Linked DNA regions of Cryptosporangium arvum DSM 44712. The protein of the gene in region 2 interacts with the protein of the main gene of each other region in a pairwise test. Links are inferred from orthologs where the notes say so. Each region holds a gene or a part of one and is shown on either strand. Other genes may lie near its edges.

Evidence for each region.
Region 1: the proteins of CRYAR_RS20310 (region 2) and CRYAR_RS07575 interact in binary tests that used the Escherichia coli proteins (3 or more experiments, as listed by UniProt). The link is inferred for Cryptosporangium arvum DSM 44712 from one-to-one orthologs.

The regions. Positions count from the first base shown.
Region 1 is NZ_KK073874.1:1,635,724-1,651,372, reverse strand. Bases 5,133-7,996 are described here. They hold CRYAR_RS07575 (diacylglycerol/lipid kinase family protein), read right to left. Parts: upstream 7,093-7,996; coding sequence 6,172-7,092; downstream 5,133-6,171. Other genes in these bases: CRYAR_RS07570 (DUF2786 domain-containing protein), read left to right, coding at 7,177-7,902; CRYAR_RS07580 (deoxyguanosinetriphosphate triphosphohydrolase), read right to left, coding at 5,133-6,175. Also shown: CRYAR_RS07610 (response regulator), read left to right, coding at 1-313; CRYAR_RS07605 (hypothetical protein), read right to left, coding at 310-843; dnaG (DNA primase), read right to left, coding at 843-2,768; CRYAR_RS07595 (PhzF family phenazine biosynthesis protein), read left to right, coding at 2,889-3,560; CRYAR_RS07590 (rhodanese-like domain-containing protein), read left to right, coding at 3,557-3,955; CRYAR_RS07585 (aldo/keto reductase), read right to left, coding at 3,981-4,952; more of CRYAR_RS07580, read right to left, coding at 4,949-5,132; CRYAR_RS47950 (LacI family DNA-binding transcriptional regulator), read left to right, coding at 9,271-10,284; ppdK (pyruvate, phosphate dikinase), read right to left, coding at 10,325-13,021; CRYAR_RS42845 (ABC transporter substrate-binding protein), read left to right, coding at 13,243-15,649. UniProt on the Escherichia coli protein: In vitro phosphorylates phosphatidylglycerol but not diacylglycerol; the in vivo substrate is unknown.
Region 2 is NZ_KK073874.1:4,521,872-4,537,516, forward strand. What follows is about bases 7,862-10,721. They hold CRYAR_RS20310 (citrate synthase), read right to left. Parts: upstream 10,011-10,721; coding sequence 8,712-10,010; downstream 7,862-8,711. Other genes in these bases: CRYAR_RS20300 (helix-turn-helix transcriptional regulator), read right to left, coding at 7,862-8,269; CRYAR_RS20305 (VOC family protein), read left to right, coding at 8,323-8,667; CRYAR_RS20315 (sensor histidine kinase), read left to right, coding at 10,376-10,721. Outside these bases: CRYAR_RS20265 (FtsX-like permease family protein), read right to left, coding at 1-176; CRYAR_RS20270 (ABC transporter ATP-binding protein), read right to left, coding at 173-832; CRYAR_RS20275 (ABC transporter ATP-binding protein), read right to left, coding at 829-1,725; CRYAR_RS20280 (selenium-binding protein SBP56-related protein), read left to right, coding at 1,814-3,220; CRYAR_RS20285 (MMPL family transporter), read right to left, coding at 3,197-5,347; CRYAR_RS20290 (histidine kinase), read left to right, coding at 5,491-6,624; CRYAR_RS20295 (response regulator), read left to right, coding at 6,621-7,292; more of CRYAR_RS20300, read right to left, coding at 7,289-7,861; more of CRYAR_RS20315, read left to right, coding at 10,722-12,097; CRYAR_RS20320 (ester cyclase), read right to left, coding at 12,325-12,879; CRYAR_RS20325 (TetR/AcrR family transcriptional regulator), read left to right, coding at 12,969-13,589; CRYAR_RS20330 (cryptochrome/photolyase family protein), read right to left, coding at 13,591-15,051; CRYAR_RS20335 (Gfo/Idh/MocA family protein), read left to right, coding at 15,089-15,645.

The DNA.
Region 1 (15,649 bases), 2.9 Mb from region 2 along the record:
GATCACCGACGTCGGGGCGTTCGTCGACGCGGTGGCGCAGGTGGTGGCCGGACGCACGGTCGTCGATCCCCAGGTGGTGAGACAGCTCTTGCGGCGCAACCGCGACCCGTTGCAGCGGCTGAGCGAGCGGGAGCGCGAGGTGCTCGCGCTGATGGCCGAGGGGCGGTCGAACGCCGCGATCGCCCGGCAGCTGCGGGTCACCGACGCCGCGATCGGCAAGCACATCACCGGCATCTTCACGAAGCTCGACCTGGAGCAGGCCGGTGACGACAACCGCCGTGTCCTCGCCGTCCTGACCTACCTGCGGAGCTAGACGGGCTCGTGGGTGGCGCGGGCGGCGTCGAGCAGGACCTCGGCTTCGGCCCGGGCGGCGTCGGAACTCCGGTCGGCGGGGTCGTCGAAGCGCAGTTGCCAGGTCAGGCCGTCGTGGCCGGGCACGCGCCTGGCGACCACCCGGACTCCCCCACCGCCGCTCAGCGCGTGGTGCTCGGTGTGCGCGACGCTCCGCTCGACCCGCTCCCGCACCTGGACCGGCAGGTCACGCGGGTCGGGCAGCCGCAGCCGACGCACCGCGCCGTCCGCCACCACCCCGGGCTCGACCTCGACCCCCGGCGTGACGACGAGCGACCCGTCGCGCCACACCGCCTTGTGGATCTCGTGCCAGCCGAGCCGGTGCCACTCCTGATCGGAGACGCCCTTCTTCGGCGGCAGCCAGAGCGCGTGCACGCTCGCCACCGCGACCGCCTCCGCGGTGGTGGCCCACGACACGACCCGGTCGGCCGGGTCCAGCGGTGGCGTCACCGGCGGGGCGTCCCGGCGGAACAGCCGGTCGAGGAGCTTCATCACAGGCCTCCGATCGCTTGTTCGCGCAGCCCGTGCAGATACTGCTCGAGCGCGACCAGCTCACCGAAGAGCTTCATGTACTCGTCCACGGCGTCGACCGGGTTGACCCGCTGCAACTTCGACTTGACCGCGACGACGCGCCGCACCGTCGCGAGCCGCTGCACCTCGTTGATCTGCGCGGACACGTAGCGGGGATCGATCTCCCCGTCGTTGAAGAGCCGCTCGACCGCCAGCTCGACGATGAGCGCCTTGCCGACCAGGTCGTCACACGCGTCGATGAGCGCCTGCACCCACTCGGGCCCGGACGTACCGACCACCGCGCCGCCGACCACCGCGACCGCGCGCCGCACCGACCGGTACGCCGGGTTGGTGTACGCGTCCTCGCCGACCGCGTCGAACAGCGGCCCGGCCAGCACCGGCTCCTGCACGGCGAGCTTGATGGCCTCGCGCTCCACCATCAGCGCGCGGTCGGCCGGGTCGGGCCGCCCACCGGCCGGGCTCACCGGCGCGTCGTCTTCGGCCTCGGGCGCACCACCTTGACGCGGCGCCCTCCCGTTCGGGGCCGCGTTGCGACCGCCCCCGCCCTTGCCGCCGCCCTTGCCGGCCGCCTCGTTGACCGCCTTGAGCACCGGCTCCAGGTCCATGCCGAGGTCACCGGCGAGCTTGCGCGCGTACTCCGGCCGCAGCGCCCGGTCCTTGATGCGCGCGACCAGCGGTGCGGCGGCGCGCAGTGCGGCGACCCGGCCCTCGACGGTGTCCAGGTCGTACTTCGCCAGCAGCGTCCGCAGCACGAACGCGACGAGCGGCTCGCGGCGGGCCACCAGGTCACGCACCGCGGAGTCGCCGTGCGCGAGCCGCAGCTCGCAGGGGTCCATGTTCTGCGGCGACACCGCGATGAACGTCTGGGCGACGAAGCGCTGGTCGTCCTCGAACGCGCGCACCGCGGCCTTCTGCCCGGCGGCGTCGCCGTCGAAGGTGAAGATGACCTCGCCGCGGAACTCGTCCTGGTCCATCAGGAGGCGCCGCAGCACCTGGATGTGGTCGGCGCCGAACGCGGTGCCGCAGGTGGCGACCGCGGTGACGACACCGGCGAGGTGGCAGGCCATCACGTCGGTGTAGCCCTCGACGACGACCGCGCGCTGCTGCTTCGCGATGTCCTTCTTCGCGTTCGCGACGCCGTAGAGGACGTGCGACTTCTTGTAGATCGGCGACTCGGGGGTGTTCAGGTACTTCGGGCCGTCGTCGCCGTCGAGCAGGCGGCGGGCGCCGAACCCGATCACCTCGCCGCCGAGGTCGCGGATCGGCCAGACCAGCCGCCCGCGGAACCGGTCGATCAGCGACCCGGACCGCGCGGCCTTCGAGATACCGCCGGTGACCAGCTCCTCGTTGGTGAAGCCGCGGCCGCGCAGGTGTTTGGTGAGCGCATCCCAGCCGGCGGGGGCGAACCCGCAGCCGAACTGGCGGGCCGCGTCGGGCCCGAAGCCCCGGGCGGCGAGGAACTCGCGCGCGGGCATCGCGTCGCGGGTGCCGAGCTGCTCGGCGTAGAACTCGGCGGCCGCGGTGTGCGCGGCGATGAGCCGCTGACGCTGGCCGGTGTTGCGCACCGGCGCCGGCCCGGCCTCGGTGTAGGTGAGCTGGATCCCCGCCCGGGCGGCCATCCGCTCGACCGCTTCGGAGAACGTCAGCATCTCCGTCTTCATGACGAAGCTCAGGACGTCGCCACCCTCGGCGCAGCCGTAGCAGTAGTAGACGCCTTTAGCCGGGTTGATGTTGAAAGACGGCGTTTTCTCGTCGTGGAAGGGGCACAGCCCTTTGAACGTGCCGCCGCCCGCCGGCCGGAGCGTCACCCGCTCACCGACGACGTCGACGATCGGTGACCGTTCCCGCACCAACGCGATGTCGCTGTCCCTGATCCGCCCCGCCACGGCGTCGAGTCTATGGCGAACCCCCGACAATCGGCGGCGACCCCTTCTGGCAGTCTTCTTGCGATAGTGGGCAATGCTGCCAGTCGACTGAACCGACGTCGGCACGGCATGCTCAGCGGCATGAGCATCGAGGTGCACGAACTGCTGGTCTTCCCTGGTCCCGACGGTACCGCCGGCAACCCGCTCGGCGTCGTCCTGGACGGTGCGAGCGTTCTCCGGGCCGACCGTCAGGGCGTCGCGGCCGAGCTCGGCTACAGCGAGACCGTCTTCGTCGACGACGCGGCCACCGGCGCGATCACGATCTTCACCCCCGCCGTCGAGCTGCCGTTCGCCGGTCACCCGACCGTCGGCACCGCCTGGCTGCTCGCCCGGGAGAAGGCCCCGGTCGACGCGCTGCGCCCGCCCGCGGGGACCGTCGCGGTCCGCTACGAGACGGACCTGACCTGGGTGACCGCCCGTCCGGAATGGACACCGAAGTTCGACTTCCGGCAGCTCGGCAGCGCGGCCGAGGTCGAGAACTACCCGCTGCCGACCGAGGGCCAGCAGTACGTCTGGGCCTGGATCGACGAGGCCGCCGGAATAGTGCGATCCCGGTCCTTCCCGGTCGATATGGGCATTCAGGAGGACGAAGCTACCGGCGCCGCCGCGGTCGCGCTCGTCGGGAAGCTCGGCCGCAGGGTCGAGATCCACCAGGGCGTCGGTTCGGTCCTGATCGCCGGCCCGACCGGCGACGGAGCGGTCGAGCTCGGTGGCCGCACCACCGCCGTGCGCAGGCTGGAGCTGGCCCGATGAAGGTCCTGCGCGGGCTGGTCACCCGCGTTCCGGCGGCCGAACCCGAGGCGGCGGTGGCTCGCCTCAGCGAACGGTTCCGCTTCGAAACCGACTGTGCCGACGTCGCGAGCGACCTGTCGCATGGCGTCACGGGGTTCGTCGTCGTGGACGCCCGGTCGCCGGAGAAGTACGCCGCCGGACACGTCCCCGGGGCGCTGAACCTGCCGACCCGGAGCATCACCGCGGAGAGCACCGGGCACCTCGACCGCGCGGCGATGTACGTCACCTACTGCGACGGCCCGCACTGCAACGGCTCCACCAAGTCCGCGCTGCGCCTGGCCGAACTGGGCTTCCGCGTCAAGGAAATGCTCGGCGGTTTCCATTTCTGGACCCTGGACGGCCACCCGGTGGAGTGACCGCCCTGGGCCCCTCGGCCACGGCCTAGAAACCGACGACGGCGTGCGGCACGTACGGCTTCTCGAGGGCGGCGATCTCGTCGGCGGAGAGGTCGAGGTCGACCGCGGCCGCCGCGTCCTCCAGGTGCGAGAGTTTGCTCGCCCCGATGATCGGCGCGGTGACACCGGGCCGGGCGAGCATCCAGGCGAGGGCCACCTGCGCCCGCGGGACACCGCGTTCCTCGGCGATGCGTGCCACCGCCGCGACGACGGCCCGGTCGGCCTCGACGTCGTAGAGCCGGCTGCCGAACGCGTCGCTCTCGCTGCGGTTGGTGGTGACCTCGGGGTCGCGGGTGAGGCGGCCCCGGGCCAGCGGCGACCACGGGATGACGCCCACGCCGGCGTCGATGCTGAGCGGGATCATCTCCCGCTCCTCCTCCCGGTTGAGCAGGTTGTAGTGGTTCTGCATCGAGACGAACCTGGTCCAGCCGTGCTTCTCGGCGACGTGGAGGTACTTGGCGAACTGCCACGCCCACATCGAGCTCGCGCCGATGTAGCGCGCCTTACCGGCCTTCACGACGTCGTGGAGCGCCTCGGCGGTCTCCTCGATCGGCACCTGGGGGTCGAAGCGGTGGATCTGGTACAGGTCGACGTAGTCGGTGCCGAGGCGGCGCAGGCTGTTGTCGATCTCGGCGAGGATCGCCTTGCGGGAGAGGCCGGCGCCGTTCGGGCCCTCGTGCATCCGCCCGTTGACCTTGGTGGCCAGGACGATCTCGTCGCGCTTGGCGAAGTCACGCAGCGCGCGCCCGACGATCTCCTCGCTGCTGCCGTCGCTGTAGACGTTCGCGGTGTCGAAGAAGTTGATGCCGACGTCGAGCGCCTTCCGGATGAACGGGCGGCTCTCGTCCTCGGGGAGCGTCCAGCTGTGGTTCCCGCGGTCCGGATCGCCGTAGGTCATGCAACCCAGGCAGATCCGGGAGACTTCCAGACCGGTGCGGCCGAGCCGGGCGTACTTCATTGCGGTGCTCCTTCCAGGGGTCCGGCGAGGCGGTCGTGCCAGGCGACCGCCGCCGGGTCGGTCAGGCTCGCCACCTGGTCGATGACGACGCGCAGGCGGGCGGCGTCGTCGGCGGCGCTCTTCCAGAGCGGAGCGAAAATGGGGTCGAGCGCGTCCGGAGCCCGGTGCAGGAGGGCCTCGACCAGCCGGGTCAGTATCTCGCGCTGCCGGACGTAGCGCGCGTTCGCGCCGGGGCGGTTCATCACGTAGCGCAGCGCGAGTCCTTTGAGGAGCGCGCACTCGGCCCGGGCCCGCCGGGGGATCTCCAGGTCGGCCGCGTAGCCACGCAGCGGGCCCGGACCGGTCTTCTCCCGGGTGGCCCGCACCGCGACCGCGGACAGCCGCCCGACCAGTGCGCTGGTGACCTGCTTGAGCCGGGACTGCGCGAGGTGACTGCCGTCGTACCGGGCGAGCCCCTCCACGACGGGCTCGGCGAGCAGCTCGGTGAGCACCGCACGCAGGTCGCCCGGGGACTCCGGCGAGTAGACACGGGCCACGTCGGCGCAGAGCGCGTCGCGTTCGTCCGGGTCGGCGAGCAGTTCGATCCGGACGTGGCCGGCGTGCACGCCGTCCTCCAGGTCGTGGACGGAGTAGGCCACGTCGTCGGCCCAGTCCATGATCTGGGCTTCCAGACACCGCCGGTCCGGCGGAGCCTGCTCCCGGTACCACTCGAAGACCGGCTGGTCGTCGGGGTAGACGTTGAACTTCCGGGTGCCCGGTTTCCGGCCCCACGGGTACTTCGTGATCGCGTCGAGCGTCGCGCGGGTGAGGTTGAGGCCGGCCCCGGGCACCTTCGCTTCCAGCCGGCTCACCACGCGCAGGGTCTGGGCGTTGCCCTCGAAGCCACCGGCCGGTTGCGCCACGACGTCGAGCGCGTCCTCGCCGTTGTGGCCGAACGGCGGGTGCCCCAGGTCGTGCGCCAGCCCGGCGGTGTCGACGACGTCCGGGTCGGCGCCGAGCGCGACGCCCATCTCGCGGGCGATCTGGGCGACCTCCAGCGAGTGCGTGAGGCGGGTGCGCAGGAAGTCGTCCCCACTGGCGGTGATGACCTGGGTCTTGGCGGCGAGCCGGCGGAACGCCGCCGAGTGCAGGACGCGGGCCCGGTCGCGCTGGTAGGGAGTGCGGCCGGTGCCGGGGTCCTTCGCCGGTTCGGCGACCAGCCGCTCCGCGCCGGGGTCGGTCACCAGACGGCCCGCGCCGAGCCCGAGACCAGGATCGAGTAGACGCCCCGTTTCACGTCCCAGGAGCGGTGGGTCACCTCGTCGCTGATCTCGCCGTCGGTGTTCACCCGGAACACGTCGGCACCGTCGGGGACTTTCAGCACGACCGTGCCGCCCCGGTAGACCTGCACGTCCTCCCGGCGGATGTGGACGCCGTTACGCAGCGCCAGGCCGTACTCGTACCGGTTACGGGGGCCCTGGACGGCGGCGACCACCACGTCGAGCAGGCCGTCGTCGGGCTCGGCGTTCGGCGCCAGCGGCGTGCCCCCGCCGATCGAACGCCCGTTGCCGATACCCAGCATCAGCACCGGCGTCTCGGGGCCGTGGACCTGCTCGCCGTCCACTTCGATGGCCATGTGCCAGCCCTCGCTGGTGAAGCCCGCGACCAGGCCGCCGAGCGGGTAGGCCGCGACGCCGAGCGTCGGCTTCCAGCCGGACGCCAGCCGGCCGGCCTCCGCGCCGACGCCGGCGTGAGCGGCGTTCACCAGCACCTCGCCGGTGTTGTCGACCGCGATGTCGAGCGCGCGGGCGTAGCCGTCCAGCACGGTCTCGGCGGCGGCGACGGGGTCGAGCGGGATGCCGAGCGTGCGCGCCAGGTCGTTGCCCGTACCCAGCGGGATCAGCCCGAACGGACGCTGTGGATCGAGCTGGTGGGCGTCGTACAGCAACTGCACCGCGGCGTGCAGCGACCCGTCACCGCCGGCGAGCACGGTCGTGCGTTCGCGATGGATGCGCAGGGCAGCGCCGAGGGCGTCGAGGTCGGCCGTACGCGCCACCACGACGTCGGCGACGCGGCGCAGGACCTCGACCGCTTTGTCGACGGCGGCGAGTTCGGTACTGCCAGCGCCTTCGTTGACGATCACCAGCAGCTCTTGCGGCATGGGTCCGAGCCTAGGCGGGTGGGATATCCACAGCGACTCCGGCGGGTGTCGACGTGGGGTCCGGGAGCTGTGAGGGTGGGGCGCATGAGTTCGACGGACGCCAAGCTCGCGGTCATCCGCAAGCTGCTCGCACAGGCCGAGGACGCCGCGGCCAGCCCGGCCGAGGCCGAGACGTTCACCGCGAAGGCCGCCGAGTTGATGGCTCGGTACGGGGTCGACCGGGCGATGCTCGCCGACGGCGACGAGACCGCCGACGGGATCGCCGACCGGGAGATCCCGGTGGATCCGCCGTACGCGCGGGACAAGTTCGGGCTGCTGGCCGGAATCGCCAGGGCGATGGGGCTGCGGGTGGTCCACAAGTCCGGGTACCGCGGGCGGGACACGACCGCGCTGCTGTTCGGGTTCGCGTCCGACATCGAACGCGCCGAGATCCTGTTCACGTCGTTGCTGCTGCAGGCGGTACGCGGGGTGCTCGCGGCGCGCGTTCCGCCCGGGGAGCACGTCGCGGCCTACCGGCGGTCCTGGATCGTGGGGTTCAGCGCGACGATCCACCACCGCTTGGCCGAGGCGGAGGAGCGGGCCCGGGCGCAGACCACGTCCACCAGCGCGGCCGGTCGCTCGGCCGAAGTGGTGCTGGCCGACCGGCGGCGGGTGGTCGACACCCGGTTCGCGGAGGCTTTTCCGAGGTTGGGGACGATGGGGCCGCGGTATCTGAGCGGCAGCGGCCACCGCGAGGGCGCCGCGGCCGGCCATCGGGCCGATCTGGGCGTGACGTCACTCCGTTCCCGCCAGGGTGTCATTGACCGATAGGGGTGGGCGGGGTCGGTGGGCGCGGGCAGGGCCGGCGGGCGCAGCCCGCACTACGGGTGCGGGTGGTCGCCGAGGGCATACGGGCATTGCTCGCACGGTCGGGTCCTGCGGGCACGACTGGGCGCTTCGGGCACGATTGGGCGCTTCGGGCACGGCTGGCGCTTCGGGCACCGGTGAGCGCCGGGCATAGGCAGCGCCGCGGGCACACGCGAGCACCGCACGCATCACAGGGTGTGGGAACCGGAGGGAGGCATGAGACTGCGGATGACACGGGCGCTGTGAGTAACACGGGCGCTGTGAGTAACACGGGCGCTGTGAGTAACACGGGCACCGCATATACACCTGCACCGCAGGAAGCACCGGGTCCGCATGGAGCACCGGCACCGCAGGAAACGCTGGCCATGTCGGGGTCCGCAGGCACTATGAGCACCGTGAGTGCAGGCAGCCGCGCGGGCAGGCCACGACCGCTCTCGCCGCGGCGCCATCGACCGCAAGGGCGCCGACCGCTGCGAACAAGCAGCCCAGCCGTGCGCACTGAGCGCAGCCAGACACAGCAGATACAGCGCGGCGCCAGCGGGCGCACTCGAGCGCCGCGGGCATCAGACGACCTCGCCCCCCTGTTGCCGCAGCGTGCCATCAACCGCAGAGGGCGATCGACCCCCGCAGACAGGCCGCGCAGCCGAATACCGTGAGCACAGCAGGCACAGCAGGCACAGCAGGCACAGCAGGCACAGCAGGCACAGCAGGCACAGCAGGCACAGCAGGCTAGTCAAGCGTTTGCTCGCGAGCGCTGAAACAGGCCAACACTCCGGTCAATTGATTGACTTCGACCTCGTGCTCGTTGCCCTCGCCGCGCCTCGCCCTGGTCAAAAGGCACCGCCGGGACCGGCATACGTCGCAACTCCTCGAAGCCGACGGGCGGATGGCGCGAGCGACTTCCCGGCCTCCACCTCGACGACCATCCGCACTGCCGCCGGCACACTCCCGCGGAGAACACCGACGGCTGGCTCGGCTCAACTACCCGACCGCCCGGCACCACCGCCACCCGGCCACCCGGCACCGGATCCCCGACCCGTTCGCCGACCCGATCGGCTTGCCGACCCGAACCCGTTCGCCGACCCAACGCCGTCGCCAGCCCGATCGGCTTGCCGACCCAAACCCGTTCGCCGACCCGACGCCGTCACCAGCCCGATCGACTTGCCGGCCCGATCGACTTGCCGACCCGGCGGCCCGACGGCCCGACGGGCTCGCTGTAGCCCCGATCGCCTACCGCGGCGAACCGGAACCCCCGGGACACGACGATCAGCCGACCGTCGTCGAGGTGCCGGATCGCTCCGGCGACGGGCAGCGACCGGAAGAATCTGCGCTGTGAAACCAGGGAAACGCGTCACGCTCGCGGACGTCGCCGCGCACGCGGGGGTTGACCGGTCGGTGATCTCGCGGGTGATGAACAGCGATCCGGGGCTGAACATCCGCCCGGAGACCCGGGTGCGGGTGCTCGCGTCGGTGAAGGCGCTCGGCTATCGGCCGAACGCGGCCGCCCGGACGCTGCGCACCCGCCGGAGCCGCACAATCGGCCTGTTCGTCCCCGACCACGCCGACCCGGTGTACGCCGAGATCGTCACGGGCGCGGAGGCCGCGGCGGCGGAGCGGGGGTGTGTGCTGGTGACCGGCTCCGGGCGGGTCGCGGACTCGGCCCAGCCGTACCTGGACCTGCTGGCCGACGGCCGGGTGGACGGGCTGCTGCTCGCCGGGGGCGTGACGGCGACGCCCGCGGCGCTGCGCGAGTCCGGCATGCCCTGGCTGCTGCTCAACCGGAGCATGGCCGACGCCACCCGCCACGTCGTCCTGGACGACGAGGGCGCGGCCGCGATGGCGGTCGAGCACCTGGTCAACCTGGGGCATCGGCGGATCGCGCACCTCGCCGGTCCGGACGGATCGGACACCGCGTCCCGGCGCGCGAGCGGATACCGGGCCGCGATGCGGCGGCACGGTGCGACGCCCGACCCGGGGCTGGCGGTGCGCGCGGACTACACCGCCGACGGCGGGTTCCAGGCGATGACCGAGCTGCTCGGACGCACCCCGCGTCCCACTGCGGTGTTCGTCGCGAACGTGACGTCGGCGATCGGCGCGGTGCGGGCGGCGTACCGCTGCGGGGTCCGGGTGCCGTCCGAGCTGTCGATCGTCGCGGTGCACGATCTGCCGTTCGCCGAGTACCTGGTGCCGGCGTTGACGACCGTGCGGATGCCCCTCCAGGAACTCGGCCGGCGCGGTGTCGAGAAGCTCACCACCACTGATCCGGACGCCCCGGTTTCCGAGACCGTCGGCGCCCCGATGGAACTGGTGCGGCGCGAATCGACGGCACCGCCGCGGGAAGCGTGACCCGGGCGCCACCGTGTTCGCGGTGGCGCCCGGGTACCGGTCAGCGGCTGTCCGAGCCACCCTCCTGCGCCACGGTGGCCCGGGCCGCCTCGAGCCGCGCCACCGGCACCCGGAACGGCGAACAGCTCACGTAGTCGAGCCCGACGCGGTTGAAGAAGTGCACCGAGTCCGGGTCACCGCCGTGCTCCCCGCACACCCCGACCTTCAGGCCCGGACGCGTCGCCCGTCCCTTCTCGGTGCCGATCCGCACGAGCTCCCCGACACCGTCGACGTCGATCGTCTCGAACGGCGACACCCCGAAGATCCCGACCTCGAGGTACGTGGAGAAGAACGCCGCCTCGACGTCGTCGCGCGAGAAGCCCCACGTCGTCTGGGTCAGGTCGTTGGTTCCGAACGAGAAGAACTCGGCGCTCTCCGCGATCTGGTCCGCGGTCAGCGCCGCCCGCGGCAGCTCGATCATCGTCCCGATCAGGATGTTCAGTTCCTCGCCGGTGTCCTCGACGACTTCACGCAGCACCTGCTCGGCGTCGACCCGGATGATCTCCAGCTCCTGCACCGACCCGACCAGCGGGATCATGATCTCCGGCTTCGGGTCCTTGCCGAGCTTCACCAGCTGGGCGGCCGCCTCGGCGATGGCCCGGACCTGGAGGTTGAACAGCCCCGGCACGACCAGGCCGAGCCGGACGCCGCGCAGGCCCAGCATCGGGTTGGCCTCGTGCAGCCGGTGCACGGCCTGCATCAGCCGCAGGTCGTTCTCGTTCTTCTCCCCCCGCGACTCGGCCAGCGCCACCCGCACCGAGAGCTCGGTGATGTTCGGCAGGAACTCGTGCAGCGGCGGGTCGAGCAGCCGGATCGTCGTCGGCAGCCCGTCCATCGCGGTGAGCAGCTGCAGGAAATCCCAGCGCTGCAGCGGGAGCAGCGCCTCCAGGGCCTGGTCGCGCTGCTCGTCGTCCTCGGCCAGGATCAGCCGCTCGACGTGCTGGCGCCGCTCACCGAGGAACATGTGCTCGGTGCGGCACAGCCCGATGCCTTCGGCTCCGAAGCGGCGGGCCCGCTCCGCGTCCTCCTCGGTGTCGGCGTTGGCCCGGACGCCCAGCCGGCGCTTCGTGTCGGCGTGCTTCATGATCCGGTCGACGGCCTGCACCAGGTCGTCCGCTTCGTCGACCGTGCCTTCGAAGTACTCCACCACCGGCGAGTCGACGACCGGCACCTCACCGAGGTACACCCGGCCGGTCGAGCCGTCGATCGAGATGACGTCGCCTTCGTGCACCTCGGTGCCGTCGGGCGCCGTCATGAAGCGGCGTTTGGTGTTGACCTGGAGTTCCTCGGCGCCGCAGACGCAGGTCTTGCCCATGCCCCGCGCCACCACCGCCGCGTGTGACGTCTTGCCCCCGCGGCTGGTCAGGATGCCCTGCGCCGCGATCATTCCGTTCAGGTCGTCGGGGTTGGTCTCCCGGCGCACCAGGATGACGTTCTCGCCCGACCGCGACCACTTGACCGCGGTGTAGGAGTCGAACACGGCCTTGCCCACCGCGGCACCCGGCGACGCCGACATGCCCCGGCCGAGCTGGTGCACCTTCGCGGACGTGTCGAACTGCGGGAACATCAGGTGGACGAGCTGCTCCCCGGTTACTCGCTGCACGGCCTCGTCGAGGTCGATGACCCCTTCGTCGACCAGTTGCGAAGCGATCCGGAACGCGGCCGCCGCGGTGCGCTTGCCCACCCGGGTCTGGAGCATCCAGAGGTGGCCGGCCTCGATCGTGAACTCGATGTCGCAGAGGTCGCGGTAGTGCCCTTCGAGCGTCGCCATGATGTCCATCAGGCGGTCGTACGAGGTCTTGTCGAGTTTCTCGAGGTCCTGCAGCGGCACGGTGTTGCGGATGCCCGCGACGACGTCCTCACCCTGCGCGTTCTGCAGGTAGTCGCCGTAGACGCCCTGTTCACCGGTGCCCGGGTCGCGGGTGAAGGCCACCCCGGTCCCCGAGTCCATCCCCATGTTGCCGAACACCATCGCGACAACGTTTACCGCCGTACCGAGATCGGCCGGGATGCGTTCCTGGCGCCGGTAGAGCACGGCCCGGTCGGAGTTCCAGGAGTCGAACACCGCGTTGACGGCGGCGGTCATCTGCTCCCGCGGGTCCTGCGGGAAGTCCGCGCCGGTGTGCTCCCGCACGATGCCTTTGTAGACGTCGACGAGCTTCCGGAGGTCGCCGGCGTCCAGGTCGAGGTCGTTCTCGGTGCCCTTCTCACGCTTGATCTCGTCGATCGCGTCCTCGAACGCTTCGCCCTCGATGTTCTGGACGGTCTTGCCGAACATCTGGATCAGCCGGCGGTACGAGTCCCACGCGAAGCGCTCGTTGTCGGCCTGCCGGGCCAGACCCTCGACCGACCGGTCGTTGAGCCCGACGTTGAGCACCGTCTCCATCATCCCGGGCATCGAGAACTTCGCGCCGGAACGGACGCTGACCAGCAGCGGGTCGTCCGGATCACCGAGCTTCTTGCCGCGTGCCCGCTCCAGGGCCTCGAGGTGCGTGGTCACCTCGTCGTCGAGGGTTTCGGGTGTCTCACCGGTCTCGAGGTAGACCGTGCACGCCTCGGTGGTGATCGTGAAACCCGGCGGCACCGGTAACCCGAGGTTCGTCATCTCGGCCAGGTTGGCGCCCTTGCCGCCGAGCAGGTCTTTGAGGTCCTTGTTGCCCTCGGAGAAGTCGTAGACGTACTTCTGCTGGTCCGTCATCGCGGCCTCCGTAGGGGAGCGGGAGCGGGAATGGGCCGAGGTTAATGAGGGCGTACCCACCGCAGCACCCGTTGTGAGCAGTCGCACCCGAGTTGGTCGGTCTGTTCCGATTCAGAGAACAGAGATACCCAAAAGCGCACGTGAAAGGCCCCACAGTTTCTCCTTGGTGGACCCTCGCTACGCTGCCCGCGGAACCGGACGGCCTGCGGGAAGAGGTGGGCGTGCAGCCGCTTCGTGACAAGGACCCGCAGCGGCTCGGCCGTTACCGGCTCGTCGGCCGTCTCGGTGCCGGCGGCATGGGCATCGTCTACGCGGGGGTCGCCGAAGAACCGGATGGGCGCACGCGTCAGGTCGCGGTCAAGGTGATCCATCCGCACCTGGCCGACGCCCCGGAATTCCGGACCCGGTTCCGGTCGGAGGCCACGCTCGCGGCGCGGGTGGCCCGGTTCAGTACGGCCGCGGTGCTCGACGTCGACGTCGAGGGCGAGCAGCCGTTCCTGGTCACGGAGTTCGTCGACGGACCGACGCTGCAGGACGTCGTGGAGGAGCAGGGTCCGCTGCACGGCGGCGCCCTGGACGCGGTGGCGATCGGGATCGCGACCGCGCTGGTGGCGATCCACGAGGCCGGGATCGTGCACCGTGACCTGAAGCCCAGCAACGTGATCCTGTCGCGGTTCGGGCCGCGGGTGATCGACTTCGGCATCGCCCGCGCGGCCGACCTGGTGAGCGGGTTGACCAGCGGCGCGATCGGATCGCCGCCGTACATGGCGCCGGAGCAGTTCCGGGGGTCCGCGGTCACGCCGGCGACCGACGTGCACGCCTGGGGCGCGGCGGTGTGTTTCGCCGGCTCGGGCACTCCCCCGTTCGGGGTGGGTCCGCCCGAGGTGATGCTCTACCGGACGCTCGAGCGGGAGCCGGGGCTGGGCGAGCTCGACGCGCCGCTGCGTGACCTCGTCGCGGCCGCGTTACGCAAGGAACCCGGTGAGCGGCCGGGCACCCAGGAACTGCTGGCCGCCCTGACGCTGCAGCGCCCCGGGGTGCTGCCGTCGGTGCCACCGCCGGCCCGCGTCACTCCGTCGGACGCCGACGAGGTGAGCCGGACGACCGTGCACCTGAACTCGCCGCATCCGCTGACCGCCGAGTTCACCACGCCCCCTCCGACCGTGGGGGAACCCGACGAAGCAAGTGGTGCCGTCGGAGGTCCGGTCAGCGTCGCGGAGGCCGACCGGGGTGCCGGGCGGCGAGGGCGGAAGCGGCGGGTGGCGCTGGGCACGACCGCGGCGGCCGTGGTGCTGGCCGTGGCGGCCGGTGCCGGTGTGATCTGGGCGCAGTGGCCCGAGCAGAACCACCGGGCGGTCGCACCATCGAAGCCCGACCTCACCGTGAAGCAGTACGCCGCGGACGACGCGGCGACCGGCCCGGCCCCCGCCGTGCCCGGCGCCCGACGCGGCGGCACGGTCACGGTGTACGCGCAGGCGCAGTACTGGGAACTCGACCCGGTGCAGAACCGCTACCCCGACGGCATGATGGGCAGCTCCCGCCTCCTGGCCCGCACCCTCACCGGGTACCGCGAGGACGGGCTGACCGGCGCGACCCTCGTCGGCGATCTGGCCACCGACACCGGCCGCAGCTCCGACGGCGGCCGCACCTGGGAGTTCACCATCCGCCCCGGCGTCAAATTCGCCGACGGCCAGGCGGTCACCGCACGCGACGTCGCGAACGGCATCGCGCGCTCGTTCGGTGAGCGGGCCACCGGCTTCACGTACCTGCAGCGCTGGCTGGCCGGCCAGGCGGACTTCCGCGCCGTGTACACCGGCCCCACCCCGAAAGCGCCGTACCCGCCGGGTGTCGAGGCCCCCGACGACCGGACGCTCCGGCTGACGTTCCCGGCTCCGCACCCCGACCTCCCCACGGTCGCCGCGCTCCCCACGACCGCGGCCGTCCCGAGCGGCTGGCGCTACTCCGACGCCGACCCGGTCCCGGTCACCGGTCCGTACCGCGTCGTCACGCACGAACTGCGCAAGTCGCTGACGCTGGAGCGCAACCCGGCCTGGAACCCGGCGACCGACCCGATCCGCGTCGCCTACCCCGAGCGCTACGACGTCCGCTTCCTCCCGGACCGGGCGGCGGTGACGAGCCTGATGATGAGCGACGAACAGCCGGGCAGCGTCCAGCTCAGCACCCTCGACCCGACCCAGATCGAGAACGTCTACGACCAGCGGCAGACCGGACGGCTGGTCGACGGCGTCGGGACCGGGCACCGGGACCTGTGCTTCAACGCGTCGCGCGTGAAGGACCCGGCACGCCGCCGCGCGCTCGCGCTGGCGTTCGACCCGGAGGCCGCGCTCAACTCGACCGGCACCGACCTGGTCGGGGACTACGCGAGCAGCCTGCTCTCCCCCCGCGTGCCCGGTTACCCGGCCAACCCCGACCGGACGAAGCGGTCGGGCGACCCGGCCAAGGCGCGCGCCCTCCTCGGCGACGCCCGGGTGAACCTCGTCTACGCGTTCCGGGACACACCGGACGGCAACCAGCTGGCGGCCGCGGTGAAGGAGGCGTTCGCGCGGGCGAACGTGACCGTGGAGCTGCGTCCGGTGCGCCAGGACCAGTTCGCGGCGGCCATCGCGC
Region 2 (15,645 bases):
GCCCGGACCTCGGCCGGGTCGGCCCGCGACGCCGCCACCTCGACGGCTCGTTCGGAGGTGCGGGTGGTGAGCAGCGTGCAGGTGCCGAGGAGGGTGGCACCGAGGGTGAGGACGGTGAGCAGGCTGAGCAGGAGGGCCCATTGGGCGCGGGCCCGGCGGGTGAGTAGTGCGGTCACGACGTGAGGTGTCCGTCGGTGATGTGGAGGGTGTGGTCGGCGAGGGCCATCAGGACGGGGTCGTGGGTGGCGACGAGGGCGGTGACGCCTTCGGTCTGGACGATTCCTTTGAGGAGGGCCATGACGGCGAGGCCGGTTTCGGCGTCGAGCTGGCCGGTGGGTTCGTCGGCGATGAGCAGGCGGGGGGAGGCGGCGAGGGCGCGGGCGATGGCGACGCGTTGTTGCTGCCCGCCGGAGAGTTCGCCGGGTCGTTGCCGGGCGTGGTCGCCCAGGCCGACGAGGTCGAGGAGCAGGTCCACCCGCTTGTCGCGGTCGTGGGGGTTGGTGCGGGTCAGGCGGAGGGGCACGCTGATGTTCTCGGCGGCGGTGAGCACGGGGATGAGCCCGAAGGTTTGGAAGATGTAGGAGACGGTGTCGCGCCGTAGGGTGGAGAGGCCGTTTTCGTCGAGGGTGGTGATGTCGGTTCCGTCGATGGTGACGGTGCCCTGGTCGGGGCGGTCGAGGCCGCCGACGATGTTGAGGAGGGTGGTTTTCCCGGAGCCGGAGCGGCCGACCAGTGCGACCAGCGTGCCGGGTTCGATGCTGAAGGTGATGTTGTTCAGCGCGTGGACGGTGCCGAAGTGGCGGTGCACGCCGGTGACGGTGAGCAGGGTCATGCGTCGGGCCGGATCGTGACGTGGTCGGTTTCGAGGGCGAGGCGCACCCGGCGGGTCAACGCGAGGGCGTCGCGGTAGTCGCGGGGGATTTGGATGCGTCCGGCGCGGTCCATGACGGCGTATTCCTCGGCGGTGAGGGTGTCGCCGTCGGTGCGGCGCAGGACTTCGCTGCTGGTGCGTCCGTCGCGGATGGCGATGGTGCGTTCGACGTGTCCGCTGACGGTGGGGTCGTGGGTGACGACGACGACGGTGACTCCGAGGTTGTGGTTGACGTGGCGTAGGGCGGCGAACACTTCGGCGGAGGTGGTGGTGTCGAGTTCGCCGGTGGGTTCGTCGGCGAAGAGCACGGGGGGTCGGTTGGCCAGTGCGACGGCGATGGCGACGCGTTGCTGCTGGCCGCCGGAGAGTTCCGCCGGTCGCCGGTCGGCGCAGTCGCCGACACCCAACGTGTCGAGCAGTTCGAGGCTGCGGGCCTTGCGGGTGGCGGCCGGAACTCTGGCGGCCGTCATCGGCAGGTCCACCATCTGGCGGGCGGTCAGATACGACACGAGGTTGGAGGCGGTCTGCTGCCGGACGAACCCGACGGTGTGGCGGCGGTAGGTGACCCGGTCTGTGCGGGTCATGGCGAGCAGGTCCCAGGTGTCGACGCGGGCGCGGCCGGCGGTGGGGGCGTCCAGGCCGGCGAGGATGGAGAGCAGCGTGGATTTGCCGGATCCGGACGCTCCGACCACGGCGACCATTTCGCCGCGGTGCACGAGCAGGTCCAGGCCTTGGAGGGCTTGGACTTCGACCGGTCCGGTCTGGTAGATGCGGACCAGGCTTTCGCAGACGATCAACGCGTCCGCGCCGAACTCCGGCGCCTTCGGCCCAGGAGTGGGAAGCGACAGCGACAAACTACCCTCCTGGCCCCGGTGACAGCGCTCACAGTACGGCTCGCGCGGAGTAAGCTCGCACGCACCCTCGGCTGGGAGGAATGTGGCGATGACGCAATTCCTGGACCCGACGTTCTACCGCAGCGCGGCCGACGCGGCGGCGGCCCCCGCCGAGGAACTGGCCTACGTCGCGGTGTTCGACCGGGCCGCCGAACAGCACGACGCGATCGCCGTCCTCGACGTGAACCCCGCCTCGCCGGAGTACGGCCGGGTCGTCGGCTGGAGCGAGGTCTCCGGCCTCGGCGACGAGCTGCACCACTTCGGCTGGAACGCGTGCTCGAGCGCGCTCAAGCACGAGGGCCACGACATGACCGGCCTGGCGCGCCGCAACCTGCTGGTGCCCGGCCTGCGCTCGTCGACCATCTACGTGTTCGACGTGCAGGCCGACCCGCGTGACCCCCGGCTGGTCAAGACGATCGACGCCGGGCAACTCGCCGCGAAGGCCGGCTACTCGCGTCCGCACACGCTGCACTGCGGCCCCGACGGGGTGTTCCTGACCTGCCTGGGCGGCCCACCGGAGGACCCCGACGGGCCGGGCGGCATCGCGCTGCTCGACCACGCCACGTTCGACGTCGTCCGCGCCTGGGAGACCGACCGCGGCCCGCAGCACTTCCACTACGACGCCTGGTGGCACCTGAACCGCAACGTGCTCGTGTCCAGCGAGTGGGGCAGCCCTTCGATGATCGAGGACGGCCTGGTGCCCGAGCTGCTGCTCGGCGGGAAGTACGGGCACTCGCTGCACTTCTGGGACCTCGCCGAGGGGCGGCACCTCCGGAGCGTCGATCTGGGGGCCGAGCAGCAGATGGTGCTGGAGGTCCGCCCGTCGCACGACCCCGAGGCCACCTGGGGCTTCGTCGGCGTCGTGATCTCCACCGCGGACCTCTCGGCGTCGGTCTGGCGCTGGTTCCTGGACGGGTCGGAGTGGAGGGTCGAGAAGGTCATCACGATCCCCGCCGAGCCCGCCGACCCGGCGCTGCTGCCGCCGCTGCTCCAGCCGTTCGCGGCGGTTCCGCCGCTGGTCACCGACATCGACCTGTCGGTCGACGACAAGTTCCTGTACGTGTCCTGCTGGGGCACCGGCGAGCTCAAACAGTTCGACGTCAGCGACCCGGCCCACCCGGTCGAGACCGGCTCGGTGCGCCTCGGCGGCATCGCCGGGCGCACCCCCCACCCGGCGCGCCCCGACCTGCCGCTCGCGGGTGGCCCGCAGATGGTCGAGGTCAGCCGGGACGGCCGCCGGGTGTACTTCACGAACTCGCTCTACGGGGCCTGGGACGACCAGTTCTTCCCCGACGGCGTGGGCGCCTGGATGGCCAAGCTGGACGCCGACCCCGCCGGCGGGCTCCGAGTCGACCCGGCGTTCTTCCCCCAGGGTGAGGAGTTCCGCGGCCGCCGCGTGCACCAGATCCGCCTGCAGGGCGGCGACGCCTCGTCAGACTCGTACTGCTACCGGTGACGGTTCCTCGGCCACGGTGAGCCGCGCTCCTTCCACGTCGACGTTCGGCAACCACCGGTCGAGCGGGCGGGGGAGCCACCAGGCCGCCCGGCCGAGCAGCGAGAGCACCGCGGGCACGATCGTCATGCGGACGACGAACGCGTCCACGGCGACGCCGAACGCGAGCGCGAAGCCCAGCGACTTGATGATCGGCTCGTCGCTGAGCACGAACCCGGCGAAGACGCAGATCATGATGATCGCGGCCGCGCTCACCACCCGGGCGCCGTGGCTGACCCCGCTGATCACGGCGGCGTCCGGGGTGGCGCCGTGCACGAACTCCTCGCGGGCCCGGGTGACCAGGAAGACCTCGTAGTCCATCGCCAGCCCGAACAGGATGCCGATCAGGAAGATCGGCATGATGCTGACGATCGGCGCGGTCGTGTCGACGCCGAGCAGGCCCGCGAGCCAGCCCCACTGGAAGACCGCGACGGTCGCGCCGAACGTCGCCGCGATCGAGAGCAGGAACCCCACGGTCGCCTTGAGCGGCACGGCGAGGCTGCGGAACACCAGCATGAGCAGGAGGAACGCCAGGCCCACGACGACCGTGAGGTACGGAACGAGCGCGTCGGTGAGCTTGTCGGAGACGTCGATGCCGAGCGCGGTCGGGCCGGTCACCGCAAGCGTCGCGCCGGGTGGGTCGGGCTGGGCGCGGATCGTCTCGACGAGCGCCGTCGTCTCCGCCGCACTGGGGCCGCTGCCCGGCACCACGGTGAGCAGAGCGGTGTCACCGGCCGGGTTGACCGTGGGCGGGGTGACCGCGACGACGTCGTCGAGGCCGCGCAGGGTCGCACCGGCCTGGTCGGCGGCGGCCGCGGCCCGCCCCGGCTCGGCCTCGACCAGGACGACGAGCGGACCGTTGAAGCCGGCCCCGAAGCCCTCGCTGAGCTGGTCGTATGCCGTGCGCTGCGTGGTGCCGACCGGGGCCGTGCCCTCGTCCGGCAGCGCGAGCCGCAGGTCGAGCGCCGGCAGCGCGGTCAGCACCAGCAAACCGGTCGCGGCCAGCACCACCCCGACCCGGTGGGTGACCACCGACCGCGCCCACCGCTCCCCGAGCGGACGCCGTCCCTCCGGTCCGGCCGGCGGCCGCCCGGTGCGGGCGCGGCGGGGGAGGACGCGGTTCCCGGCGAAACCGAGAAGGGCGGGGAGGAGCGTCAGGCTGATCAGGACGGCGACGGCGACGGTTCCGGCGGCGGCCAGCCCCATCGACGTCAAGAACGAGATGCCGACGACGGAGAGCGCGGCGAGCGCGATGACGACCGTGAGACCGGCGAACACGACCGCGGACCCGGCGGTGCCGATCGCGTGCCCTGCTGCGTCCTCGCCGCTGCGGCCCCGCCGGAGCTCGTGCCGGTAACGCGACAGCACGAACAGCGCGTAGTCGATGCCGACCGCGAGCCCGAGCATCAGCGCGAGCGTCGACGTGGTCGCGCTCAGGTCGAAGAACCCGGTCGCGATCCGGATGCCGAGCATCCCGAGCCCGACCCCGATCAACGCGGTGAGCAGCGGCAGCCCGGCCGCGACGAGCGAGGAGAACGTGAGCACGAGCACGAGCGCCGCGACCAGGACGCCGAGCACCTCACCGGCCGGGGTCTCGCCCGCTTCCTGGGCGGCCGACCCGGAGAACTCCACCCCGATCCCGGCCGGCTCCGCGGAACGACCGGCGTCGATCAACTGCTCGCGGGCGTCGTCGGCCAGATCGGTGACCGGGACGTCGTACGCGACGGTCGCGTACGCGGTCCGCCGGTCCTCGGCGACGACGAGGTCGGACACCGCCGCGACGTCGGGGAGCGCACGCAGCTCGGTGAGCGCGCCCTCGATCGCGGTCCGGGGCCCGGCACCGGCCAGGTCGCCTGCGGTGAACACGACGTTCGCCGACGCGGTGTCCCCGGACCCGGTGTTCATCTTCGCGCTGATCACGTCCATCGCCCGGGACGACTCGGTGCCGGGGATCGAGAAGCCTTCCTCGCTGGGGCCCGACATCGTCGCCGCGCCCACGCCGAACAGCACCACCAACACGACCCAGGCCGCGGTCATCCGGCCGCGACGCCGATAGGAGAACCGGCCCAGCCGGTACAGGAGAGTAGCCACGGATCCGACGATCGCCGGGTGGGCGTCCCGCGTCGTCGTGCCGCTGCAGGCCGGGGACTACCACGGTCGTGGTACCGACGCCGCCGGCCGCTACCACGACCGGACGAGGTAGCCCGCGACCTGCTCGTTTACTGTCGATCTCGATGATGTCGAGAGTCCGCGCGCACCAGGCCCTGCTCACCGACCTGCTGCTGGCGGGGGTGACGGGGTTCCTGAGCCTCCAGGCCGAGCAGACCGTCGAGCTGCCCTGGCGCGTGCCGCTCGCGGTGATCGGCGTCGGGTCGATCCTGCTGCGCCGCCGCTACCCGTTGCCGGTGCTGGTGTTCGTCACGCTCGTCGTGGCGGGCGGGGTGGTCTCCGGGTTTCTGTTCCCGGCGCTGGCCCTCGGGATGGGCGTGCTGATGTACTCGGTCGCGCTCGACCTGGAGGGACGGCGGCCGTGGGGGTACGCGGCCCTGGTGTCGGCGGCGGTCTGCGTGCCCGGGCTGATCCTGCACTTCGACATGTGGTGGGGTGTGAACTCGTTCGCGGTGCCGGTGTGGATCTTCGGGGGAGCGGCGATCGGGGACTCGGTCCGGTCGCGGCGGGCCTACATCGCCGAGGTGACCGAGCGTGCGCGGCAGGCCGAGCTCACCCGCGAGGAGGAAGCGCGGCGGCGGGTGATCGACGAGCGGCTGCGGATCGCCCGGGAGCTCCACGACGTCGTCGCGCACCACATCGCGGTGATCTCCGTGCAGGTGGGCGCGGCGACGCACGTCCTGCGACGCGACCCGGAGCAGGTCTGGCCGGTGCTGACGCACATCCGGTCGGCCGCGGACACGGTGCTGACCGAGATCCAGTCGGTGGTCGGCGTGCTGCGTGATCCGAACGAGGTGACGAGCACCGAGCCGACGCCCGGGATGGACCGGTTGCCCGCGCTGCTGGAGGACCTGCGGGCGATGGGCTTCGCGGTGTCGTTCGCCGAGCACGGAGAGCACCGCGCGCTGCCGGCGATGACCGACATCACCGCGTACCGGATCCTCCAGGAGGCCCTCACCAACGCCCGCCGCTACGGCGACGGGTCCGCGTCGCTGTCGGTGGACTTCGGTACCGAGGAGGTCCGGGTGACGGTGGAGAACCGGATCCGCCCGTCCGCCGCCGCGGGGTCGGGGTTCGGCCTGCTCGGTATGCGTGAACGGGCCACCGCCGCCCACGGCACGCTCGAGACCGGCCCCACCGCCGACGGCTCCTTCCGGGTGCACGCCGTGCTCCCGCTCCGCGCGGAGGTGACCGCGTGATCCGGGTTCTCCTGGTCGACGACCAGGCGCTGATCCGGGCCGGGTTCCGGATGATCATCGACGCCGAGCCCGGTCTCGAGGTCGTCGGTGAGGCGGCGGACGGCCGGGCCGCGGTCGACCTCGCCTACTCCGCGATGGCCGACGTCGTCCTGATGGACCTGCGCATGCCGACGATGGACGGCATCGAAGCGACCCGCCGCATCGGCGCGGACGACCGGCTGGCCGGCGTCCGGGTCCTCGTCCTCACGACGTTCGAGGAGGACGACAACGTGGTGCTCGCGCTGGAGGCCGGGGCCAGCGGGTTCCTGGGCAAGAACGTCGACCCCGACGACCTGGTCGCGGCGATCCGGGTGGTCGCGGACGGCGAGGCGCTGCTCTCCCCGCGCGCCACCCGGGGTCTGGTCGCGCGTTTCATCGCCCAGCGCCGCCCGGAGGCCACCGACCACCCGGGTCTGCGCTACCTCACCGACCGCGAGCGCGAGGTGCTCGTGCTGGTGGCGCACGGTCTGTCCAATGAGGAGGTCGCCGCCCGCCTCACGGTGTCGCCGCTGACCGCGAAGACCCACGTGAACCGCGCGATGACCAAACTCGGCGCCCGCGACCGGGCCCAGCTCGTCGTGGTGGCCTACCAGAGTGGCCTGGTGCGACCGGGCGACGCCCTGCCCTAGCGGCCGGTGCGGTGCGACTCGGCGTCACCGGGGGGTGCCGCCGGGGTGTCGCCGGTCGCGTAGGCGCGGAGGCGGTCGGCGAAGGCGGCGACGAGGTCGCGCAGTTCGGCCGGGCGCTCGACGGTGAACGGGGCGTCGAGGGAGGCGAGGACGGCGGGGAGCCAGTCGAGGCTCTCCACCCGCAGCTCCACGTCGAGGTGATCGCCTCGGTCGTGGACGAGCGCGAGGCCGGGTGGAAGCCGGCGGCGGACCTGGGCGGGGGTGGCGTGCACGCGCAGGCGGACGTGGTGGCGGTAGGGCACGGTCGCGAGCCGGTGGAGCAGGTGCTCGGCCGGGTCGCGGTGCTCCGGCGGGGTGAACGTGCCCGGCCCGGTACGCACGCTCGCGATCCGGTCCAGGCGCAGGACGCGGTCCTCGCCGTCCGCGGCCCCGGTGACGTACCAGTGGTCGTTGTGGACGACGAGCGCGTGCGGATGGAGCGTGCGCTCGCTCCGGCGGCCGTCGGCGGTGGTGTACGCCAGCCGGACCGGGAGGTGGTCCCGGACGGCGGCGGCCAGGGGGAGCAGGATCTCGCTGTCCGGCGTGGGTGCGGCCACCGGCGCGGTCCACGACACCGAGTCCAGGACGGCGGCCAGCCGTCGCGCGAGCGGGGCCGGCAGCACCCGGCGCAGCTTGGCCCGCGCGGTCTCCTGGGCGGTGTCGCCCGTGCGTGCGGTGGCCAGGCTCAGCAGCACGGCCAGCGCCTCGTCCTCGCTGAACATCAGCGGGGGCAGGCGGTGCCCCCGGGCCAGGCGGTAGCCGCCGTACCGGCCGCGGACCGACTCCACCGGCACGTCGAGGTCGACCAGGTGCTGCACGTACCGCCGGACCGTCCGCTCGTCGACGCCGAGTCGTCCGGCCAGCTCACCGACCGTGCGCACACCACCGGACTGGAGAAGTTCGAGGAGCGAGAGCACACGAGCGGTCGGCCGGGCCACACCGCCGACGATACCGGGCGGATCCTGTCCGGTATTGCTCCTAGCGTGCGGGCATGAACTTCGTTTCGATCCGTGTCATCACCGCCGACGTCGCCCGCCTCGTCGGCTTCTACGAGAAGACCACCGGGCTGACCGCCACCTGGGCCACGCCCGAGTTCGCCACGTTCACGACCGGCGCCGCGACGCTCGCGATCGGCGGTGAGCGCACCGTGCCGGTGGCGAGCCCGGCCGCGAACCGCTCGGTCATCGTCGAGTTCCTGGTCGACGACGTCGACGCGCTCCACGGCACGCTCGACGACGTCGAGGTGGTCATGCCGCCGACGACGATGCCGTGGGGCAACCGGTCGCTGCTGGTCCGCGATCCCGACGGCAACCTCGTCAACTTCTTCAAGCCCTGACCCGGACCCGGTGGGGCGGGCACCGCCCCACCGGACCCCGCTGGTCAGCGGTCGGACAGCGCGACGTAGTCGCGTTCGGTCGCGCCGGTGTAGACCTGCCGGGGACGGCCGATCTTGGTCGCCGGGTCGTTGATCATCTCGCGCCACTGCGCGATCCAGCCCGGCAGCCGGCCGAGGGCGAACAGCACCGTGAACATCCGCGGCGGGAAGCCCATCGCCCGGTAGATCAGGCCGGTGTAGAAGTCGACGTTCGGGTACAGCTTGCGCTCGACGAAGTAGTCGTCCGACAGCGCGATCTCCTCGAGCTGCAGGGCGATGTCCAGCATCGGGTCCGGGTTCGGCATCGCGTCGATGACCTCGCGCGCGGCCTTCTTGACGATCGTCGCCCGCGGGTCGTAGTTGCGGTAGACGCGGTGGCCGAAGCCCATCAGGCGGGTACCGGCCGACTTGTCCTTGACCGCGCTGACGAACGAGCCGACGTCACCGCCCTCGGCGTCGATCTTGCTGAGCATGCTCAGCACGGCCTCGTTCGCCCCGCCGTGCAGCGGCCCGAACAGCGCGTTCACGCCGGCCGACACCGACGCGAACATGTTCGCCTGGCTCGAACCGACCAGCCGCACCGTCGAGGTGGAGCAGTTCTGCTCGTGGTCGGCGTGCAGCACGAGCAGCATGTCGAGTACTCGCGAGTGCAGCGGGTTGACCTCGTACGGCGTCGTCGGCAGGCCGAACGTCATCCGCTGGAAGTTCTCGACGTACGAGAGCGAGTTGTCGGGGTAGAGCGTCGGGTGCCCGATCGAGTTCTTGTACGAGTGGGCCGCGATCGTGGGCAGCTTCGCGAGCAGCCGCACCGTGGAGATCTCGACCTGGTCCTTGTCGAACGGGTCGAGGCTGTCCTGGTAGAACGTCGAGAGCGCGCTGACGCCCGAGGACAGCACGGCCATCGGGTGCGCGTCGCGCGGGAAACCGTCGAAGAAGCGGCGCATCTCCTCGCGGATGAGCGTGTGCTCCTTGACGTCCTCGGTGAACCGGCTCAGTTCCGCCTCGGTCGGCAGCTCACCGTGGATGAGCAGGTGCGAGACCTCGAGGAACGACGATTTCTCGGCCAGCTGTTCGATCGGGTAACCGCGGTAGCGGAGAATGCCGGCGTCGCCGTCGATGTACGTGATCGCCGACGTACACGACGCCGTGTTCACGAAACCGGTGTCGAGGGTGACCTTGCCGGTCTGCTTGAGCAGCGGCGCGATGTCGAGGCCGCCGGAGCCCTCGGAGGCTTCGCGCACCGGCAGCGGCAGGCTTTCGTCCCCGTACTGCAGGACGAAGTCGTCCTTGCGCTCATCGGTCATGCTCTTCCTCCCGGATGTCGACGTGCAGGGGTGCGCGGCCGCGGACCCATGTTCCGGACGGGTTTCGCCCGAGGGTCCTGTATCCACCCATCGTTACAGCCGTGAGTCGGAACTCGGGTGCGGGACAGGTCACAGTCCGGATATCTCGCCTGCTGGACGGCAGTGCGCTATGTCCGGAGCAGTCCGTAGCAGCAGGATGACGGACCGACGCTCAGCGCCCTCGCCACGCCGGGTAACAACCGGACGGCGAGCCCCAGAGGTGATGATTACCACGAATGCCCGCGACGTGTGCGGTGAACAGGGGGCGTGGCGGCCCCGGGGACTCCGTACGATGCCCCGGAGAAACCGACCCCCCGGGAGGTGCAGTGAAGCCCCGCGCGGCCCCGCTGCTGGTCGGGCCGCTCGCCGGACTGCTCGCGTTCGTCTGCGGCCTGCCCTACTGGCGTGAGCACGTGCCGGCGGCGCTGATGACCTGCCTCGGCTGCGCCGGGTTCGCCGCCGCCGGTGGCCTGTTGGCCGGGAGCGCCGACGGCCGTCGCCGGTCCGGGACCCTGCTCGTGACCGGCGCGTTCTGCGTGGCGCTGGCCTGGGTGGTGACCTGGAACAGCGGTATCTGGCCGCTGGTCTCGTTCCTCGCGCAGGGCTCGGCCTACGTGCTCTCGGGCGCGGCGGTGCTGCTCTACCCCGGGGGCCGGCTGACCGGGCGGGCCGAACGGGCGTGGGTGGTGTGCGCGGTCGTGGTCCTGATCGGCGGTCAGGTGGTCGTCGGTCTCGTGTCGCGTCCGGAGTGGAACGGCCTGCACCCCGACGTCGTGTGGCCGAACGTCGCGTCGCAACGCCGGGTCTTCGACCTGACCGTCGAGATCGTGATCGTCGCCCAGCTGTTGCTCGTCGTCTGGTACCTCGTGGTGCTCGTCCGCCGGGCCCGTCGCCTCTCCGAGCTGGAGCGCTCGGCGATGCTCCCGCTGCTGCTGGCCACCGGATTCTTCGGCGTGGGCGCCGCGGTGCTGACGACCGGTTCCGACGCGTGGACCGAGCTCGACGCGCTGCTCTCCTTCTACGTGGTGGTGAACCTCCTCGCGATGGCGGTGCCGCTGGCGGTGCTGTCCGGCGCACTGCGCGAGCGGTGGCGTGAGGTGGATGCGCCGCATCGGGTGGTGCGGATGACGTCGTCGACGTCGTCGGTGGGGTCGGTGCGTGATGCGTTGGCGGCGGCGTTGCGTGATCCGCGTCTTCGGTTGTTGTTCTGGGTGCCGGCGGAGCGGAGTTATGTGGATCGGTGGGGGCGGTTGGTGGGGGTTCCGCGGGCGGCGGCCGGGCGGTGGTGGGCGGAGGTGCGGGTGGAGGAGGGGCAGCCGTTGGCGTTGGTGGAGCTGGACGAGGGTTTGCGGGGGCGTGCGGGGGTGGTGGAGGCGGTCTTGCGGGCGGGTTCGCCGGCGTTGTTGACCGCGCAGTTGCAGGCGGTGGTGACCGCGCAGTTGGAGTTGGTGTTGGCGGCGCAGGCGCGGGTGGAGGAGCGGGGGCGCGCGGAGCGGTGTCGGTTGGAGGCGGATCTGCGGGAGGGGGCGCAGCGGCGGTTGGTGGGGTTGGTGTCGCGGTTGGAGGGGTTGGAGGGGTTGCCGGAGCCGGTGGGGTCGGTGGTGGTGTCGTGCCGGTCGGAGGTGGTGGGGGCGATCGCGGAGTTGGAGGCGTTGGCGCGGGGTTTGCATCCGTCGGTGTTGCGGGCGGAGGGGTTGGGGGTGGCGTTGGGTGAGGTGGCGGAGCGGTTGGGGTTGGTGGTGCAGCTGGCGGTGGAGGTCGGGCGTGCGTCCGAGGCGGCGGAGGCGACCGTGTACTTCGCGCTCTGCGAGGGCCTGACGAACGTCGCGAAGTACGCTCCCGGCGCGCGGGTGCGGATCGAGGTGACCGAGGCCGGCGGGTGGGTGCACGGGGTGGTGGCCGATGACGGCCCGGGTGGGGCGCGGGTGATCCCCGGGGGCGGGCTGGCCGGCATCGATGCCCGCGTCCGGGCGCTGCACGGACGCACGCTCGTCGAGAGCGAGGCCGGCGCGGGCACCCGGCTGCGGGTGAGCCTCCCCAGCGCCTGACCTACCCCGGCCCACCCTCCGCGCGCCCGAATCCGCCGCCCCTCGGCCCGCGCGCCCGAATCCGCCGCTCCCCGTCCCGCGCCCCCGACCCGCGTCAGGTGGCCCCGCGCCCCCACCCCGCGTCAGGTGGCCCCGCGTCAGGTGGCCCCGCGTCAGGTGGCCCCGCGTCAGGTGGCCCCGCGTCAGGTGGCCCCGCGTCAGGTGGCCCCGCGTCAGGTGGCCCCGCGTCAGGCGGGCCGTGTCGTGGCGGGCGCAGCCGCGGCCGCGGGTACGGACGGGGAAGCGGACGCGGCGCGGCGGGCGCGGCGGGTCGCCCGGGCGCAGCGCGCGAGGTAGAGCGGCGACGGCGGGAGCCAGCCCAGCTGCATCGCCATCGACTGGTCGTCACGCACGGCCCAGTGCTCGACGACCAGGCCGTCACGCACCCGCTGGAAATGCGCGTGCCGTACCTCGAACCGCCGCCCGGTCGGCGCGAACGCGCGCTCCACCGCACCGGCCGCGGTCCAGACCACGAAATCCCCGGTCTGGCGCCCCGACATCCGGCCGTACGTGACCACCAGGTCGCGTTCGACGACGCTCTCGTCGACCGTGAACGCCAGCTCACTGAAGCCCGTACGCAACCAGAGCGCGGTGGCCCAGAACGCCTCCGGCCCCGTGCCCCGGCAGGCCGGCGGCTCCGCGACCGCCTCGCGGTTCGTCGCCCCGGGGTGCACGACCTCGCGGAGATCGTCCAGGGTTCCCGCCATCATCAGGTGAATCGCGCGTTCGGCCACGTCGGGCATTCCGTCCTCCGATTTCGATACATGATGCTGTACACAACTCAGGACAGTAGGCTGTATCGAACTTGGCCGCAACGGTGTTCCGGAGATCCATGCCCTACGACAACCGCACGCGGGCCGCGGCCGCCCGCGAGACCCGCGCGGCCGTCCTCGCCGCCGCCCGCGAGTCCTTCCTGACCAGCGGTTACGCGGCCACCACGATCCGCGGGGTGGCCGAGGTCGCCGGCGTCTCCCAGGAGACCGTCTACAAGCGCTTCGGTGGCAAGGCCGGGCTGCTCAAGTCCGTCTACGACATCGCGATGGCCGGCGACGACGAGGACGTCCCGATCGCCGGGCGGCCGCAGTCGCTCGCCGTGCACCGCGCCACCACGCCGCGGGAGACCACCCGCGCCTACGCCGCGCTGGCCCGGTGGCTGATGGAGCGGGCCGGCGCGGTGCTGCGGATCGTCGTACCGGCGCGGGGGAGCACCCCCGAACTCGACGCGTTCATGCACACGATCGACGGGGAGCGGCTGATCGGCACCCGGATGGCGGTCACCGCCTGGGACGAACACGGCTGGCTGCGCCCCGGCCTCGGCCGCGACCGGGCGGTCGACATCGTGTGGACGCTCAACTCACCGGCGGTCTGGCTCCTGCTCGACGAACGCGGCTGGACCGGCGAGGACTACGAGCGCTGGTTGCGCGAGACCCTCGACGCGACCGTGCTGAGCTGACTCAGGGCGCGCGCGAGCCGCGGGCCCGCTCTTGCTCGACGAGCGCGTCGAGGTCGTCGAGGCGGCGCAGCCCACGCAGCGGCTGACGCATCCGGTGGTTACCCTCGAGCGCCTCCTCGTGGCGCGCGAGGAAGCTCCAGTACCCGGCGGTGTACGGGCAGGCGTCGTCGCCGGTGCGGTGTTTCGGGTCGTAGCGGCAGCCCCCGCAGTAGTCGCTCATCCGGTTGATGTAGGCGCCGCCGGCCGCGTAGGGCTTCGTGCTCATCCGCCCGCCGTCGGCGAACTGGCTCATGCCGATGACGTTCGCGGTCATCACCCACTCGTAGCCGTCGACGAAGCAGCGGTGGAACCAGTCGGAGACCGCACCGGGCCGCCAGCCGCGCTGCATCGCGTAGTTGCCCAGCACCATCAGCCGGGGGATGTGGTGCACCCAGCCGCGATCGCGCACCCCGGCGAGCACGTCGGACAGGCAGCGCGCCTCGACCGCGTCGGCGTCCAGCGAGGCGAACCACTTCGGGAGCTCCCGGCGCGCGTCGAGCGCGTTCGCGGTGCGGTAGCGGGGCTCGAAGTACCAGTACAGGTGCCAGACGAAGTCGCGCCAGCCGAGGATCTGCCTGGTGAAGCCCTCCACGCCGGCCAGCGGCGCGGCGCCGGACCGGTAGGCCCTCTCGGCCCGCTCGACGACCTCGCGCGGATCCAGCAACCCCAGGTTGATCGCCGCGCTGAGCAGGCTGTGCGCCATCAGCGGGTCGTTCGCGAGCATCGCGTCCTCGTAGGGCCCGAACGCGGCCAGCCGGTGCTCGACGAAGTGACGCAGCCGCGCCAGCGCCTCGGTCCGGGTCACCGGGAAGAGCCGCGGCCCGTCGTTGCCGACGAACTCGATGCCCTCGTCGTGCTGCCACCGGTCGAGGTCGGCACGCACCTCGTCGTCGATCGCGTCTTCCCGGATCTCCGGCGGCGGCGGGACGTCGAGCGTCGAGGTGCCCCGCGGCGGCGGCTCGCGGTTGTCCGCGTCGTAGTTCCACTGCCCCCCGGCCGGTTCGTCCCCGTCCATCAGCACCTCGTGCTGACGCCTGGCGAAGCGGTAGAAGTCCTCGAGGCGCAGCTGCTTCTTCCCGTCCGCCCAGGCCACGAAGTCCGGCGGTGCGGTGACGAACCCGCGCGGTGGCAGCATCTCGACCCCGTCCAGCCGCTGGACGAACGCGCGGGCGGCCCGCGAGGTCGGGTGACACACGCTGACCGGCTCGGTGAGCGCCTCCGCGTACGTCTCGGCCCGGACGAGGCGCACGTCGTCGCCCTCGGCCTCCCGGTGACGCAGCGCCGACAACACCAGGTGGGCCTTCTGCCGGTGGAACACCCGCCGCCGGAACACCCCCTTCGACTCGACGAGCAGCACCGGCTGATCCGGCGCGTCGAGGAAGTGCGGCCCCAACTGGTCGGCGAACAGCCAGCGTCTCTCCACCCGCACGAGGCTATTTGCCCGCCCGTAGGATCGAGGGATGACGGTGCGTGTCGGGCTGGTCGGAGCAGGTCCCTGGGCGACGAGTTTCACCGGGCCGCTGCTCGCGGCCGGGCCGGGCACCAGCCTGGCGGCGGTGTGGGCCCGCCGCCCCGAGGCCGCGCGGACGCTGGGGGTACCGGTGGCCGGCAGCTTCGACGAACTGCTCGGCACCTGCGACGCGGTGGCGTTCGCGGTCCCGCCGGACGTGCAGGCCGAGCTCGCGCCGCGCGCGGCCGCGGCCGGGAAGCACCTGTTGCTGGAGAAGCCGGTCGCGTTCGGCCTCGAGGCCGCCGAGCGCGTCGCGGCCGCCGCCGACGAGGCCGGGGTCGTCACCCAGCTGATGCTCACCAACCGCTGGTCGGCGGCCGTGCCGGAGTTCGTGGAGCGCGTGCGCGCGGCCGGCCCGCGGGTCCTGCGCGCCGAGTTCGTCGGCAGCGGCGCGATGCCCGGGTCGTTCTTCGCCACGCCCTGGCGGCAGCCCGAGGCCGCGCTCCAGGACGTCGGCCCGCACGTGTTCGACCTGCTCGAGTCGGCGGCGGGGCCGGCCAGGGTCGT